One region of the Streptomyces sp. NPDC047525 genome, then DNA from elsewhere that is predicted to be linked to it. Evidence: riboswitches for the same ligand, from Rfam matches in the RefSeq annotation. Region 1 holds a riboswitch; the other holds the start of a gene.
What was found. A riboswitch is a leader RNA that binds a small molecule or an ion and turns the genes downstream of it on or off. The one in region 1 is predicted to bind ZMP and ZTP.

Region 1 (7,428 bases):
TTCCGGCGGCTCCCGGTGTGAGGCAGCCCTTCGGGGCCTGCGGTCAGCGGGCCGGCAGCGTGCCGTGCGCGGCCGGGGCCGCCGCCTGCGGAGGCACGACCGGGCCGCCACCGCCGAAGCCGAACTCGCGCAGCTTGCGCCACACTCCGTCGGCACCCTGCTCATAGAGCGCGAAGCCGGTGCAGGGCCACTCGGCCTCGTACTCCGACAGCTCCGCGTAGGCCCGGTCCATGGCCTCTTCGGAGATGCCGTGCGCCACCGTGACGTGCGGGTGGTACGGGAACTGCAGCTCGCGCGCCATGGGCCCGGACGCGTCCCGCACCCGCTCCTGCAGCCAGCCGCAGGCCGCGCCGCCCGCCATCACCTGGACGAAGACCACGGGCGACAGCGGACGGAACGTACCCGTTCCGTAGAGCCGCATCGGGAAGGGGCGCCCGGCGGCCGCGACGGCCCCCAGGTGCGCCTCGACCGCGGGCAGCGCCGTGGAGTCCACCTCGGTCGGCGGCAGCAGCGTGACGTGGGTGGGGATGCCGTGCGCCGCGGGGTCCCCGAAGCCCGCGCGCCGCTCCTGGAGCAGGCTGCCGTGAGGCTCCGGGACCGCGATCGACACACCGATCGTTACGGTCCCCACGTCGTACTCCTGTCGGTCGGATGGCGGGCAGAGGGCGCTGTTGTATCTGGCTTGGCGCAGGGGGCTGTGTGGCTCAGTGCTTGGCGGGCAGCAGGCCCACCTTGTCGTACGCCTGGGCGAGGGTCTCCGCGGCGACGGCGCGCGCCTTCTCCGCGCCCTTGGCCAGGATCGAGTCGAGCGTCTCCGGGTCGTCCAGGTAGGCCTGGGTGCGGTCCCGGAAGGGAGTCACGAAGTCGACCATGACCTCGGCGAGGTCAGTCTTCAGCGCACCGTAGCCCTTGCCGGAGTACTTCTGCTCCAGTTCCGGGATACCCGTGCCGGTGAGCGTCGAGTAGATGCTGAGGAGGTTGCTGACACCGGGCTTGTCCGCGGTGTCGTAGCGCACGACCGTGTCGGTGTCGGTGACCGCGCTCTTGACCTTCTTGGCGGTGGCCTTGGGCTCGTCGAGGAGGTTGATCAGGCCCTTCGGCGTGGACGCCGACTTGCTCATCTTGATCGACGGGTCCTGAAGATCGAAGATCTTCGCCGTCTCCTTGAGGATGTACGCCGCCGGGACGGTGAACGTCTCGCCGAAGCGGCCGTTGAAGCGCTCCGCGAGGTCGCGGGTCAGCTCGATGTGCTGGCGCTGGTCCTCGCCGACCGGGACCTGGTTGGCCTGGTAGAGCAGGATGTCCGCGACCTGCAGGACGGGGTACGTGAAGAGGCCGACGGAGGCGCGGTCCGCGCCCTGCTTGGCCGCCTTGTCCTTGAACTGCGTCATGCGCGACGCCTCGCCGAAGCCTGTGAGGCAGTTCATGACCCAGCCGAGCTGGGCGTGCTCGGGGACGTGGCTCTGGACGAAGAGCGTGCAGCGCTCGGGGTCGAGTCCCGCGGCGAGGAGCTGGGCGGCGGCGAGTCGGGTGTTGGCACGCAGCTCGGCCGGGTCCTGCGGGATCGTGATCGCGTGCAGGTCCACCACCATGTAGAAGGCGTCGTGGGACTCCTGCAGCGCCACCCACTGGCGGACCGCGCCGAGGTAGTTGCCGAGGTGGAACGAGCCCGCGGTGGGCTGGATTCCGGAGAGCACGCGAGGACGATCAGAGGCCATGAGGCTCATTCTCTCAGGTGTCTCTCATTGCTCGGAAACAGACGTGTGACGGGTGTGCCGCGATCTTGTGATGCGTGGCTTGGATCTGTCACTGCGAGCGCCGCTCGGAGCGCTGCCTCGATCGGGTCACACGAAGGCGGAACCGATCTCGTCCGGCCGGTGTATCAAGAGTGTGAGGGCACAGGGGGAGGTCCTGGAGGGGGTCCGCGTCGTCGACGAGGGTGCGGTGATCGCGCGTGTGCGCGCCGGGGAGGCGGAGGCGTACGCGGAATTGGTGCGCGCTTTCACCGGGATCGCACTCAGGGCGGCCGCGGCACTCGGGGCGGGATCGGACGCGGAAGACGTGGTGCAGCAGGCCTTCTTCAAGGCGTACTGCTCCTTGGGGCGGTTCAGGGACGGCTCGGCGTTCAAGCCGTGGCTGCTGTCGATCGTCGCCAATGAGACGAGGAACACAGTGCGTTCGGCGGTGCGGCAGCGGTCGCTCGTCGGACGCGAGGCAGCGCTCGCGGAGGCGGAGCCGCTGATACCGGAATCGGCCGACCCGGCCGTGGCGGCGCTGGAGGGCGAGCGCCGGACGGCCCTGCTCGCCGCGCTCGACCGGCTGAGCGAGGAGCACCGCCTGGTCGTCACGTACCGCTATCTCCTGGAGATGGACGAGACGGAGACGGCCCAGGCCCTGGGCTGGCCGCGGGGCACGGTGAAGTCCCGGCTGAACCGCGCGCTGCGGAAGCTGGGGCGGCTGCTGCCGCAGGGTCCGGACGGGCCACAAGGGCCGGAAGGACGGGAAGGGCCGCGAGGAGGTGACGGGCATGAGTGAGCGGGGCGACGGTCAGGACGAGGGCGGCACAGGGCAGGCCGGAAGCAGCGGCGCCCGTCGGCTTCCCGAGGAGCTGCGGGCGCTCGGCCGGTCCCTGGACCCGCCGGGGGCCTCCGGCGCGTCGATGGCCGAGCGGGTCCTGGCGCAGATCATCGCGGAGTCGGTGCCGGTCCCGGTGGCCGAGCCGCCCAGTCGCCTCTCCCGGCTGCGGTCATGGCTGCGGGCGCGGTGGCGTGTCCTGACGGCCGCGCTGTGCGGACTCCTGACAGCGGCGGTGCTCACACCGCCGGTGCGGGCCGCCGTCTTCGAGTGGTTCGACTTCGGCGGGGTCGAGGTTCGGTACGACCCGTCGGCGACCCCGCCGGCCAAGGCCGGCGTGCCGGGGTGCGACGGCGGGGTGAGTCTGTCCGAGGCCGAACGGCGGGCCGGGTTCGTGCCCGCGGTGCCCCAGGCGCTCGGCACGCCGGACGCCGTGGCGGTGGCCCGGGAGCCGGGCGCGCGCGCCCTGGTCACCCTGTGCTGGCGCGACGACGGCCGGACGATACGGCTCGACGAGTTCGGGGCACGCCTCGACCTCGGCTTCAGCAAGACGGTGACGGAGCGTCCCGACTGGGTCCAGGTCGGCCGGGAGACGGGGCTGTGGTTCCCGCACCCGCATCGGCTCACGTTCTGGATGGTGGAGGGCGACGGCGACCGGTGGACGCGCTCCGAGCGCACGGCGGGGCCGACGCTCCTGTGGACGCACGGGCCGGAGCTCACCCTGCGGCTCGAAGGCGTGGCGTCGAAGGAGCGGGCGCTGGAGATCGGGAAATCCGTTCCGGCGCGGTCGGGCGAATCGGGAACCTGAACGGCTCGGGCGGTGTACCAGAAGTGACGCGGTGCGGACGGGTCGTGCCGGAGAGCGGCTGGGGGATCGGACATGCGGATGCGGACGGCAAGGGGAATGTGCGGGTCGGTGGCGGGGCTCGCGGCCGCGCTGGTGGTGATGGGAGCGCCGCAGGCGGTGGCGGGCGGACCGACGAGCGTCCTCGTGGTCTCGCCCGAGAGCGGACAGAGCACGGCGCTCTATGTGAGCAACAAGGAGTACGGCGAGCTGGAGCGCTGTCTCGGCACCATCGGCGACATCGGCGACATCGGCAAGGGCAGGCGCGAGCAGCCGCCGGGCCTCGACATGGGCGACGGCAGCCGTCAGATCAACGTGACGTGGATGGTCCACGACGTGCAGCCGTGGCGGGTGGACCGGGCCTATCCGGTGGCGGGCGGCTCCAAGGACGGCAAGGGCGCCAAGGCCGTGTGGATCCACACGACGACGGACGTCGAGTCCATGACCGGCACCTGGCACAAGGCGAAGGATCCGGCTCGGTTGACGGCACTGTTCAAGAAGCTCGGGGTCATGGGCGCGTCGGCGGACGGGGGCAACCAGGCGATACCGCCGAGGGCGGATGCGGACCCACCGCCGGCGACCGCCCCGGAAGCCGCCGGGCCGGAGCGGGCGGCCACCGCACGGGCCGACGCCGCGTCGGGAGACGGTGGCACGGACTGGTGGTGGGCGGCTGGGGGCGTCGCGGCGGGGGCCGCGGGAGCGCTGCTGCTGCGGGGGCCGCTCACCGGGCGGCGGTCCTTCCTCGCCTCGCTGCGTGGGCGGCGGCCTCATGAGGACGGCCCGCGGCAGGAGTTGAGGGACGTGTGAGGGCTGCGGCCGCCCCCGGCCGGTGAGTTGGCCGGCCGGAGCGGCTGTTCGGCCCGGCGGTCAGTGGGCCGGCAGGCCCGGGGCCGGATGGGCGGCCATCAGGTCGGCGACCTCGGACCGGATCTTCGTCAGGGCGTCCTCGTCACCGGCACGGGCCGCGGCGACGCCTCGGTCGATCCAGTCGGCGACGGTCGGCATGTGCTGCGTTCCCAGGCCTCGGGAGGTGAGCGAGGGGGTGCCGATGCGGACGCCGGAGGGGTCGAAGGGCTTCCTCGGGTCGTACGGCACGGTGTTGTAGTTGACGACGATCCCGGCCCGGTCGAGGGCCTTGGCGGCGACCTTGCCCGGGACGTCCTTGGGGGTGAGGTCCATCAGGATCAGGTGGTTGTCGGTGCCGCCGGAGACCAGGTCGAAGCCTCGGGCGAGCAGTGCTTCGGCGAGGGCCTGGGCGTTGGCGACGACCGCGTGGGCGTAGTCGCGGAAGGAGGGCTGCGACGCCTCGTGCAGGGCAACGGCGATGGCGGCGGTGGTCTGGTTGTGCGGGCCGCCCTGCAGGCCGGGGAAGACCGCCTTGTCGATGGCCTTGGCGTGCTCCTCGCGGGACATCAGCATCGCGCCGCGCGGGCCGCGCAGGGTCTTGTGGGTGGTCGTGGAGATCACGTCGGCGTGCGGCACCGGTGAGGGGTGCGCGCCGCCCGCGATCAGGCCGGCGATGTGCGCGATGTCGGCGACGAGGACGGCCCCCGCCTCGTGGGCGATCTCGGCGAAGGCGGCGAAGTCGATGGTGCGAGGGAGGGCGGTGCCACCACAGAAGATCAGCTTGGGGCGTTCCTTGAGAGCGAGGTCGCGCACCTCGTCGAAGTCGATGCGGCCGGTGTCGTGGCGGACGCCGTACTGGACTCCGCGGAACCACTTGCCCGTGGCGGATACACCCCAGCCGTGGGTGAGGTGGCCGCCCATCGGGAGGGCCATGCCCATCACGGTGTCACCGGGTTCGGCGAAGGCGAGGTAGACGGCGAGGTTGGCCGGGGAGCCGGAGTAGGGCTGGACGTTGGCGTGCTCGACGCCGAAGACGGACTTGGCGCGGGCGACGGCGAGGCGTTCGACGGGGTCGATGTTCTGCTGGCCCTCGTAGTAGCGGCGGCCCGGGTAGCCCTCGCTGTACTTGTTCTGCAGGACCGTGCCGGAGGCTTCGAGGACGGCGGTGGAGACGTAGTTCTCGCTGGGGATCAGGCGCAGGGTGTCGGCCTGGAGCTGCTCCTCGGCGCCGACGAGCGCGGACAGCTCGGGGTCCTGTGCGGCGAGCGCGGGGTGGCTGAGGGTGTTCGGGGCATCCGCGGAGACCGCGGAATGCGAGGAACTGGGCGAAGGGGAGTGAGTCATGGCGTCCTCCGGGGCGAGCGGTGCGTGTCCGGTCGTGGTCCCGGGGTGCCCAGGCGGTCGGCACCTCGAAGGTTCTGCCTCGCACGGCTTCCTCGGGGTCCGTTCCCCGTGCGCCAGTCGCCGTGCTGTAGAGACCAGCCTATCGGGCACGCCGGGTCGGCAGGTTTCCTCGTCCGGGATCCGAGCGACGATAGAACTTGGGCGCCACACCCGCCCCATGCCGCAGGACGAACGGAGACCCCGTGTCGACTACCGAAGAGTTCATCACGTCGGCCGAAGCGCACAGCGCGCACAACTACCACCCGCTGCCCATCGTGGTCGCGTCGGCCGAGGGTGCCTGGATGACGGACATCGAGGGGCGCCGCTACCTCGACATGCTCGCCGGGTACTCGGCGCTGAATTTCGGGCACGGCAACCGCCGCCTGATCGACGCGGCCAAGGCGCAGCTGGAGCGGGTGACTCTCACCTCGCGGGCGTTCCACCACGACCGGTTCGCCGACTTCTGTACGCGGCTCGCGGAGCTGTGCGGCAAGGAGATGGTGCTGCCGATGAACACCGGCGCGGAGGCGGTGGAGACGGCCGTGAAGACGGCCAGGAAGTGGGGGTATCAGGTCAAGGGCGTGCCCGACGGGCGGGCGAAGATCGTCGTCGCGCGCGACAACTTCCACGGGCGGACCACGACCATCATCAGCTTCTCGACGGACCCCGAGGCGCGTGCGGACTACGGCCCGTACACGCCGGGTTTCGAGATCGTGCCGTACGGCGATCTGACCGCGCTGCGGGCCGCGGTCACGGAGAACACCGTGGCCGTGCTCCTCGAGCCGATCCAGGGCGAGGCCGGGGTTCTGGTGCCGCCGGCCGGATATCTCCAGGGCGTAAGGGAGTTGACCAAGGAGCGGAACGTCCTCTTCATGGCGGACGAGATCCAGTCGGGGCTCGGCAGGACGGGCAGGACGTTCGCGTGCGAGCACGAGGGCGTGGTGCCGGACGTGTACATCCTGGGCAAGGCGCTCGGCGGGGGCGTCGTGCCGGTGTCCGCGGTGGTCGCGGACGCGGATGTCCTTGGGGTGTTCAAGCCCGGGGAGCACGGGTCGACGTTCGGCGGCAATCCGCTGGCGTGCGCGGTGGCGCTTGAGGTCGTCGCCATGCTGAGCTCGGGCGAGTTCCAGCAGCGGGCCACCGAGCTGGGCGAGCATCTGCACGCTGAGCTGGGGCTGCTCGCGGGCACGGGCGCGGTGACGCAGGTGCGGGGCCGCGGGCTGTGGGCGGGCGTCGACATCGAGCCGTCGCACGGCACGGGCCGCGAGATCTCCGAGAAGCTGATGGACCGGGGTGTGCTGGTCAAGGACACCCACGGGTCGACGATCCGGATCGCGCCGCCGCTGGTGATCAGCAAGGAGGACCTGGACTGGGGGCTTGATCAACTGCGGGCTGTGCTGGCCTAGTACCGCTTGTCGGGGGCCCGGTCAGTCGCCGGTGGCCGGGCCGCTCGTCAGTGGGCCGTCCGCCGGGTCCGGGGCGGGGGCGTCGTGGCCGCGGGTGTACGCGGCCGCGTAGCCGTCCTCGCCGAGGGCTGTGCGGGAGCGTCGTGCGGCGCGGTCGACGTCGAAGCGTTCGGCCTGCGGCAGGGGGCTGCCGGTCGCCTCGCGCAGGGCGGCAGCGGATCCGAGGAGTTCGGCGGCGCGGGTGTGGTCGTGCGCGAGGGAGCGGGCTCCGGCCAGGCCTTCGAGGGCCTGGGCGACCGCGCGCTCGTCGCCCGTGCCGCGGGCCACGGTGAGGCCCTCCCGGTGGAGTTCCTCCGCGCGCGCCGCGTCACCGCG
Region 2 (7,428 bases), on a different contig from region 1:
TCATGATCTCGTTGAAGCCGACCGGCTTCAGTGAGATGCCTCCCGAGTCGTAGGTGATGCCCTTGCCGACGAAGGCGAGGTCCGTCCGCGCATCGGGATGGGTGTGGGCGATCTTCACGAGCCGCGGCGGTCGGGCCGAGCCCTGTCCGACGCCGAGGATGCCGCCGAAGGACTGCTCGGCCAGCTCCCTCTCGTCCAGCACCTCGACCGCGAGTCCGTGCTCCGCGCCGACCGCCCGCACGGTGGCGGCGAATGTCTCCGGATACAGGTCGTTCGCCGGTGTGTTGACGAGATCCCGGGAGCGGTTCAGCTCCTGGCCGACCACCGTGGCGCGGCGCACCGCCGCTTCCGCGTCCTTGAGGCCGGTGAGGATCGCGAGCTCGCCGACGGGCGGCTTGTCGTGGCCCCCGGTGCGGTAGGCGGTGAAGGCGTACGCACCCAGCAGACCGCCCAGCGCCACCGCTTCCACGGCATCGGCCGTGCCCGCAGGCAGGGCAAGCACCGCCCGCGCCCTGCCGGCCAGCGTCCGGGCCGCCACACCGGCGGCGCGGCGCAGCGCCTCGGCGTCGTGCCCGCCGGTGCCGTCGGCTTCGCCGAGCCCGACCGCGAGCACCAGGGCGGCGCCGAGGCCCTTCGGCGCGGGGACGGCGACTGCCTCGCCCGCGGCGCCGGTCATGCCGAGTGCGTCGAGGGTCTCGGCCGGCGTCCCGGCGAACGCCTCGGCCACGGCCTGTGCTTCGGGTGTCGGCAGCGGCCCTTTGGGGCCTTGGGCGACACCGATCACGTACGCGTCCGCGGGCTGTGTCGTCACCAAAGAGGTGGTCACGGTCACTTCGGTCACTTGAGTGCGTCCTGTTCTTTCTCGGCCGCCGGGACAGCCACGGCTTCCGTGGCCGATCGATCCGCCCCGGCTTCCGTGGCCAATGGATCCGGCTTCCGCTTCTGCCGACGTGTCATGCCGACCCCGACGAGGACGACCGCCATGCCCGCGGCCACCCGGAAGCTGAAGGCCTCGTCGAGCACGATGGCGCCCAACGCCACGGAGACCACCGGCAGCAGGTAGCCGACCGTCGCCGCGTTGGTCGCACCCTCGTCCGCGATGATCCGGTAGGTGAGGTGGAAGGTGATGCCGGTGGCGAAGATCCCCAGGATGACGACGGCGATGAGAGCCGTGCTGTCCACGTGGATGGTCTCCAGGCCGCCGACCGGCAGGGCAAGGGCCGTCAGACCCGTCGCCGCCATGAGCTGGGCCGCGGAGAGGGACAGGGTGGGCATGCCCTTCCCGACGAGGTGGTGACCCATGTACGCGAAGCCGACGGCATAGCTCGCCGCCGCGCCCACGATCGCGAGGGCACCCCAACTCGTCAGTCCTGACTGCTGCCACGGGGCGAAGATCAACGACGTACCGGCGAAGCCGAGCAGGAGCCCGGCGAGGCGGACGGGGCGCAGTCCTCGTTCCGTGCCGATGGCGAGGCCGATCAGGACGGACCACAGCGGAGTCGTCGCGTTCAGCGCGCCGGCCACCCCGGAGTCGACCGTCTGCTGGCCGACGCTGAAGAGGCCGAAGGGCAGGGCATTGCAGAAGAAGGCGGCGACGAAGATGTGCTTCCACACCGCACGGCCCTGCGGAAGACGGTTGCGCGTGCTGAAGAGCAGGACCGTCAAGGTCGCCGCCCCGAGGGTGCAGCGCAGGAGCGTGACCTGCACGGGTGACAGACCCTCCAGGGCCAGTTTGATCCAGAGGAAGGTGGATCCCCAGAGGAGGGCGAGCACACCCACCCTCGCCGCTGCCCACGTTCTCCCCGGGACGCCGTTCACTGTTGTTCTCCTCGCTCTGGCCGTTGTCAGTGAACGATGCCGTCACCGACCAGGAAGGACAAGCAAAGAGTTTTGAATCTCTTTTAAGCTCAGCTACATCCACGGCGCCCGCGTCCTCCGGCCCCGCACCGTCCTTTAGGGTGAGAGGCGGGCCGTAACTGGCGCTGAGGTGGAGTACCACCGGGGAGCGGCCTGACATCGTGTCGATGCCGCGCGCCTGGGCGACTCACCCTGAACTCCAGGAGTGGCACATGCCCCAGACGCAGACGGCTCGCCTGATGGACGGCACCGGCCTCGCCCGCCAGATCGTCGAAACCACCTCCGCGAGCGCGGCGGACATCCTCCGGCGCACCGGGCAGCGCCCCTGCCTGGCGACCGTCCTGGTCGGCGAGGACCCCGCATCAGTGACCTACGTACGCATGAAGCGCGCCCGCTGCGAGAAGGCCGGCATCGAGTCGCGCCACGTGGCCCTGCCCGCCTCGGTCGGCACCGAGGAACTGGTCGCGACGATCACCGGTCTCTCCCAGGACCCGACCGTGCACGGCATCCTGCTGCAGCACCCCGTCGGGCCCCACATCGACGAGCGCGCCGCCTTCGAGGCGATCGCGCCGGCCAAGGACGTCGACGGCGTCACCATGCACTCGTTCGCGGCGATGGGCTTCGGCCTGCCCGGCTTCGTGTCCTGCACGCCCGGCGGCATCATGCGCCTGCTCGACGCGTACGACGTCGATCTCACCGGCAAGCACGCCGTCGTCGTGGGCCGCAGCGCCATCCTCGGCAAGCCCGCGGGCATGCTGCTCCTGGGCAGGGACGCGACGGTCACGTACTGCCACTCGCGCACCGCCGACCTGACCTCGATCGTGCGGCAGGCCGATGTCCTGATCGCGGCGGTCGGCAAGCCGCGCTTCATCTCCGGCGCGGACATCAAGCCCGGGGCCGTGGTGATCGACGCGGGCTACAACGCGGGCAATGTGGGTGACGTCGACTTCGACTCCGCCCTGGAGCGCGCGAGCCTGATCACTCCCGTGCCCGGCGGAGTCGGCCCCATGACCATCGCCGTCCTCCTCGCCCAGACGGTCGACGCGGCGACACGGCAGCTCGGTCTCGGCTGAGCGCGGCCGTCTCGGGGATCAGGCGGTCACCTCAGGACGCTGACCCCGTTCGCCGTCACGATCGCCGCGATGGCCGTCCACTCCACCCAGTCCAGGGACTGACCGAGGACGACCATGCCCACCAGCGCCGCGAGAACCGGGTTGACGCTCATGAAGATCCCGAAGAAGCGGGCCTCGACCCGGCGCAGGGCGAGCAGGTCGGCGAGGAACGGGACCGCGGAGGAGAGGATGCCCGCGGTGGCCGCGCAGGCCAGGGCGGTGGCCGTCGGCGGGCGGTGGGCGAGAACCGCGATGCCGACGGGCAGGTAGAGGAGCCCGGAGACTCCCGCGGCGGCGGCCGATCCCTCGACGCCCGGGAGGCGGGCGCCGACCGTGCGGTTGAGCAGGATGTACGAGGCCCAGCAGACCGCGGCGAGCAGGCCGAGCGCGATGCCCGCGTAGTCCGTGCTGGGCTGCGGGCGGGCCAGGGCGACCACCGCCGCCCCCGCCACGACCGCGCAGCCGAGGTCCACCGCACGGCGGGAGGCCGCGAGCGCGACCGCGAGCGGGCCCAGGAACTCCAGCGTCACCGCGAGGCCGAGACCCACACGGTCGATCGCGGTGTACAGGGAGAGGTTCATGGTGGCGAAGACCGCGGCCAGGCACAGCAGCGGCCACCACTGGCGCCAGGTGAAGGCGCGCACCTTGGGCCTGCCCACGGCCAGGAGCACGGCTCCCGCGACCCATTGCCGCACGGCGACGACACCGGCAGGACCGATCACACCGAACGCCAGGGCGCCTGTGGCGGCGCCGACTTGGTTGGACAGGCCGCTGCCGAACATCATCGCCATGCCGGGGAAGCGGCCTCGTGGACCCGCCTCCCGATCGCCGGGGACGACAGCGGGCACGGCGGGGCTCTGGGACGTTCGCATGCACCGCAGGATGCGTCACCCGCGAGCATACGAAAAATGCATGCGAGCACTCATCCATACGCTCTGGTCATCCATGAGTTCCGGTCGCCCGTACGCTGTGGTGATGGATCTGGAACTGCGGCATCTGCGCTGCCTGGTCGCCATCGTCGACACCGGCGGTTTCACCGATGCCGCCGCCGAGTTGGGTGTCTCCCAGGCCGCCGTCTCGCGAACCCTCGGCGGGCTCGAGGACGTGCTCGGGGTGCGCCTCCTGCACCGTACGAGCCGGAGCGTCACGCCCACGACGGCGGGCGTGCAGGTACTGGCACGGGCCCGGCATCTGCTCGCGGAGGCCGACGACCTCATCCGCGAGGCCACCACCGGACACACCCGGCTGCGCATCGGCCACGCCTGGTCCGCGATGGGCCGCCACACGGCGGAGTTCCAGCGCCGCTGGGCAGCCGGACACCCCGACGTCGAGCTGTACTTGATCCGGACGAACTCCGCGACCGGCGGCCTCGCCGAGGGCCTGTGCGACCTCGCCGTCGTCCGCACCGACTTCAACGAGGCACGGTTCGCCAGCGCCGTCGTCGGTCACGAGCGCCGCTTCTGCGCCCTGGCGAGCGACGACCCGTGGGCCAGGAGGCGATCCATCCCGCTGGCCGACATACGGGACCGGACGCTCCTCATCGACCGGCGCACCGGCACCACCACCGCCGAGCTGTGGCCCGAAGAGGCCCGCCCCCCGGTGGAGTACACCCAGGACATCGACGACTGGCTGGCCGTCGTCGCGTCGGGCCGCTGCGTCGGCCTCACCCCGGAGAGCACCGCCAACCAGTACCGCCGCGACGGCGTCGTGTTCCGGCCGCTGCGCGACGCCGGCCCCATCGCCGTGCATCTCATCTGGCGCCGCCACGACCCGCACCCGATGACGCACGCGGCCGTGGCGCTCCTGACGGACCTCTACCGCATGTGAGGCGGCGGCTCTCCCGTGCCCAGCTGCAGACCGGGCCGCCCCGCCACCGCGCCCACCGGCGCCGCGCCGGGTCCCTTGGGCCCGCTGCCCGCGAGGATCCGCTTCCCTGCGGCTCCGTAGAGGTGCTTGACGTGCAGCCGGATCACCAGGCGCCGCTCCTTCACCATCGCGGCGCGGAACCCCTCCCAGTCCGGGTGCTCGCCCTGGAACCCCCGGAAGACCAGGGCCAGTTCATCGGCGACCGCGTCATGCGGGTCGGTCACGACCGGCGTGAGCTCGGCGTCGCCCTCGGCGATCATGTACGAGAAACCGGCGCCGTCGGTGACGAGGAAGCTCGCGCGCGGATCACGGCGCAGATTGCGGGTCTTGGCGCGGCTGTCGGTCACCATGAGGCGGATGACGCGCTCCTGCGGGTCGAAGGCATAGCCGACGTTCGAGAGCTGCGGGCGGCCGTCGCGTTTGAGGGTGACGAGCGTGCCGATGCGCTGCTCCTGGAGCAGATCGAGCAGGGCGGTTTCGTCGACTTTCCCTAAGTGCTCAGTCATGTGGCGAGAATACGAGAGGGGGCGACCGTCCAGGCAGCGGAACGGTTCTGGGAGTTGCCCGGCACAAAGCGATGCCCTCGTCGCCCGCGGGGGATTTGGGCTGACGAAGGCACCGCGTCTGTTGGGTGACGGATTGAGGGGGTCAGGTCGTGGCGAGCGCCTCCGTGGGAGGCAGCCGCGCCGCGCGGACCGCGGGATAGAAGCCGGCGAGTCCGCCGATGACCAGGGTCGCGCCGACACCGCCCGCCATCGCCCAGACCGGCACCACCGAGGGCCAGCCCTGGTAGGTGGAGTAGCCGGAGGTGACGGCGATACCGAGCAGGACACCGCCGACGCCGCCGAGCGCCGAAAGCAGCAGGGCCTCGCAGAGGAACTGCGTACGGATCTGGCCGCGTGTGGCGCCCAGCGAGCGGCGCAGGCCTATCTCCGAGCGGCGTTCAAGGACCGAGATGACCATGGTGTTGGCGACGCCGACCCCGCCGACCAGCAGGGCGACCGCGCCAAGGCCGAGCAGCAGTCCGCTGAGGGTGTCGTCGGTGGCCTCCTTGGCCTCCAGGACGTCGGAGGGGCGGGAGACGTTGGCCTCGCTGGGGTTCTCCGGGTTGGCGGTGGCGCCGAGCACGGACTGGACGTCGCTCACGGCGGATTCCTCGGCGCGGGTGTAGACCGTCGTCGGGTAGCCGTCGAAGTCCAGCTCCTTCTCCGCGACGGGCCAGCCGACCAGCGCGGCCGAGTCCAGGTCGGGGACGAGCTCGTTGGGCGCGAGGATCCCCACGACGGTGAACCACTGTCCGCCCAGCCACACCTTGGTGTCGGGTCCGGCCCGGAAGACGCCCAGTTGTTCGGCGGCCTTGGGGCCGAGCACGACGGCCGGGTAGCGCTGGTTCGCGGCGTTGAGCCAGCGGCCGTCGACGACCTCCGCGCCCGCGGTCCTCGGCAGATCCGTGCGGGCCGCGTAGACGTTGAGGCCGCCGGTCTCCTCCTTCTTGATGTGGTCGTTGCGGTAGACCTTGGCGCTCGTCTTGCCGATGGCGGAGACCGACTCGACGTCCTTGATGTTGCCGATCATGTCGACGGAGGAGTCGGGCAGATGGGCCGCGTCACCGGCGAAGGACTGGCCCGGCGAGACGGTCAGGAGGTTCGTGCCGAGCGCGGCGAGCCGCCGGTTGAGGTCCTCGCTGCTTGAGGTGGAGATGCCCACCACGCCGACCATCGCGGCGATGCCGATGGCGATGCCGAGCGCCGAGAGGAACACCCGCATGGGGCGCGAGCGCAGCCCCGATCCGCCGACCCGCAGCACGTCGGCCGGGCCCATCCGGGCCGGCTTGGGGCGCGGCGGCGGCGCGGGACGGGTCAGCTCGCGCGCCGTGCCCCGCTCCCCTGTCGTACTCAACTCCTTGGTCGGGCTCATCGCAGGGCCTCCTCGGGGAGCAGGCCGGCCGCGTCGGTGGAACCGGTCGCGTCGGTCGCGTCTTCTTCGATGCGGCCGTCCTTGATGCGGACCTCGCGCGGCAGGGAGCCCGCGATGTCCCGGTCATGGGTGATGACCACGACCGTGGTCCCCGCCCGGTGCAGTTCGTGCAGGAGCTCGATCACCACCGCGCCGGAACGCGAGTCGAGGGCGCCGGTCGGCTCGTCGGCGAGGAGCAGCGGCGGGTCGCCCAGGACCGCGCGCGCGATGGCCACGCGCTGCTTCTCGCCGCCGGAGAGCTGATGCGGCTCGTGGTAGAGGCGGTGGCCGAGGCCGACCCGGCGCAGGGCACGCTCGGCGAGTCTGCGCCGCTCGCCCCGCGGCCTGCCGCTGTACAGCAGCCCGTTCGCGACGCTGTCCAGCGCCGGGACGCCGGGGGCGAGATGGAACTGCTGGAAGACGAAGCCGATCGTCCCCGCCCGCAGCGCGGAGAGCTCCCGGTCGCTGAGCCGGTCGATGTCGTGCCCGTCGATGTGCACGGTGCCGGTGGTGGGGCGGTCGAGGGTGCCCATGATGTTGAGCATCGTGGACTTGCCCGAGCCGGAAGGGCCGACGACGGCGAGCAGTTCCCCGCGCCGGATGACGAGATCGGCGCCCTTGAGCGCCTCGACCTCTC

Region 2: it holds a riboswitch for ZMP and ZTP, as region 1 does, so the genes downstream of both, ABZ833_RS06680 (tetrahydrofolate dehydrogenase/cyclohydrolase catalytic domain-containing protein) here and glyA (serine hydroxymethyltransferase) in region 1, are expected to answer to the same signal.

Annotation. Positions count from the first base shown of each region.
Region 1 covers NZ_JBEYTL010000013.1:136,616-144,043, reverse strand. The annotation lists gene ABZ833_RS32090 (decaprenylphospho-beta-D-erythro-pentofuranosid-2-ulose 2-reductase) at 1-21, shown strand, start outside; gene ABZ833_RS32085 (2'-5' RNA ligase family protein) at 44-631, opposite strand; gene trpS (tryptophan--tRNA ligase) at 705-1,718, opposite strand; gene ABZ833_RS32075 (RNA polymerase sigma factor) at 1,945-2,535, shown strand; gene ABZ833_RS32070 (hypothetical protein) at 2,528-3,382, shown strand; gene ABZ833_RS32065 (hypothetical protein) at 3,455-4,225, shown strand; gene glyA (serine hydroxymethyltransferase) at 4,286-5,608, opposite strand; ZMP/ZTP riboswitch at 5,649-5,739, opposite strand; gene rocD (ornithine--oxo-acid transaminase) at 5,851-7,053, shown strand; gene ABZ833_RS32050 (BTAD domain-containing putative transcriptional regulator) at 7,075-7,428, opposite strand, start outside.
Region 2 covers NZ_JBEYTL010000002.1:308,565-315,992, reverse strand. The annotation lists gene ABZ833_RS06690 (leucyl aminopeptidase) at 1-841, opposite strand, end outside; gene ABZ833_RS06685 (DMT family transporter) at 838-1,818, opposite strand; ZMP/ZTP riboswitch at 1,963-2,048, shown strand; gene ABZ833_RS06680 (tetrahydrofolate dehydrogenase/cyclohydrolase catalytic domain-containing protein) at 2,070-2,930, shown strand; gene ABZ833_RS06675 (EamA family transporter) at 2,957-3,841, opposite strand; gene ABZ833_RS06670 (LysR family transcriptional regulator) at 3,945-4,796, shown strand; partial or broken gene ABZ833_RS06665 (PPOX class F420-dependent oxidoreductase) at 4,910-5,341, opposite strand; gene ABZ833_RS06660 (ABC transporter permease) at 5,484-6,656, opposite strand; gene ABZ833_RS06655 (ABC transporter ATP-binding protein) at 6,749-7,428, opposite strand, start outside.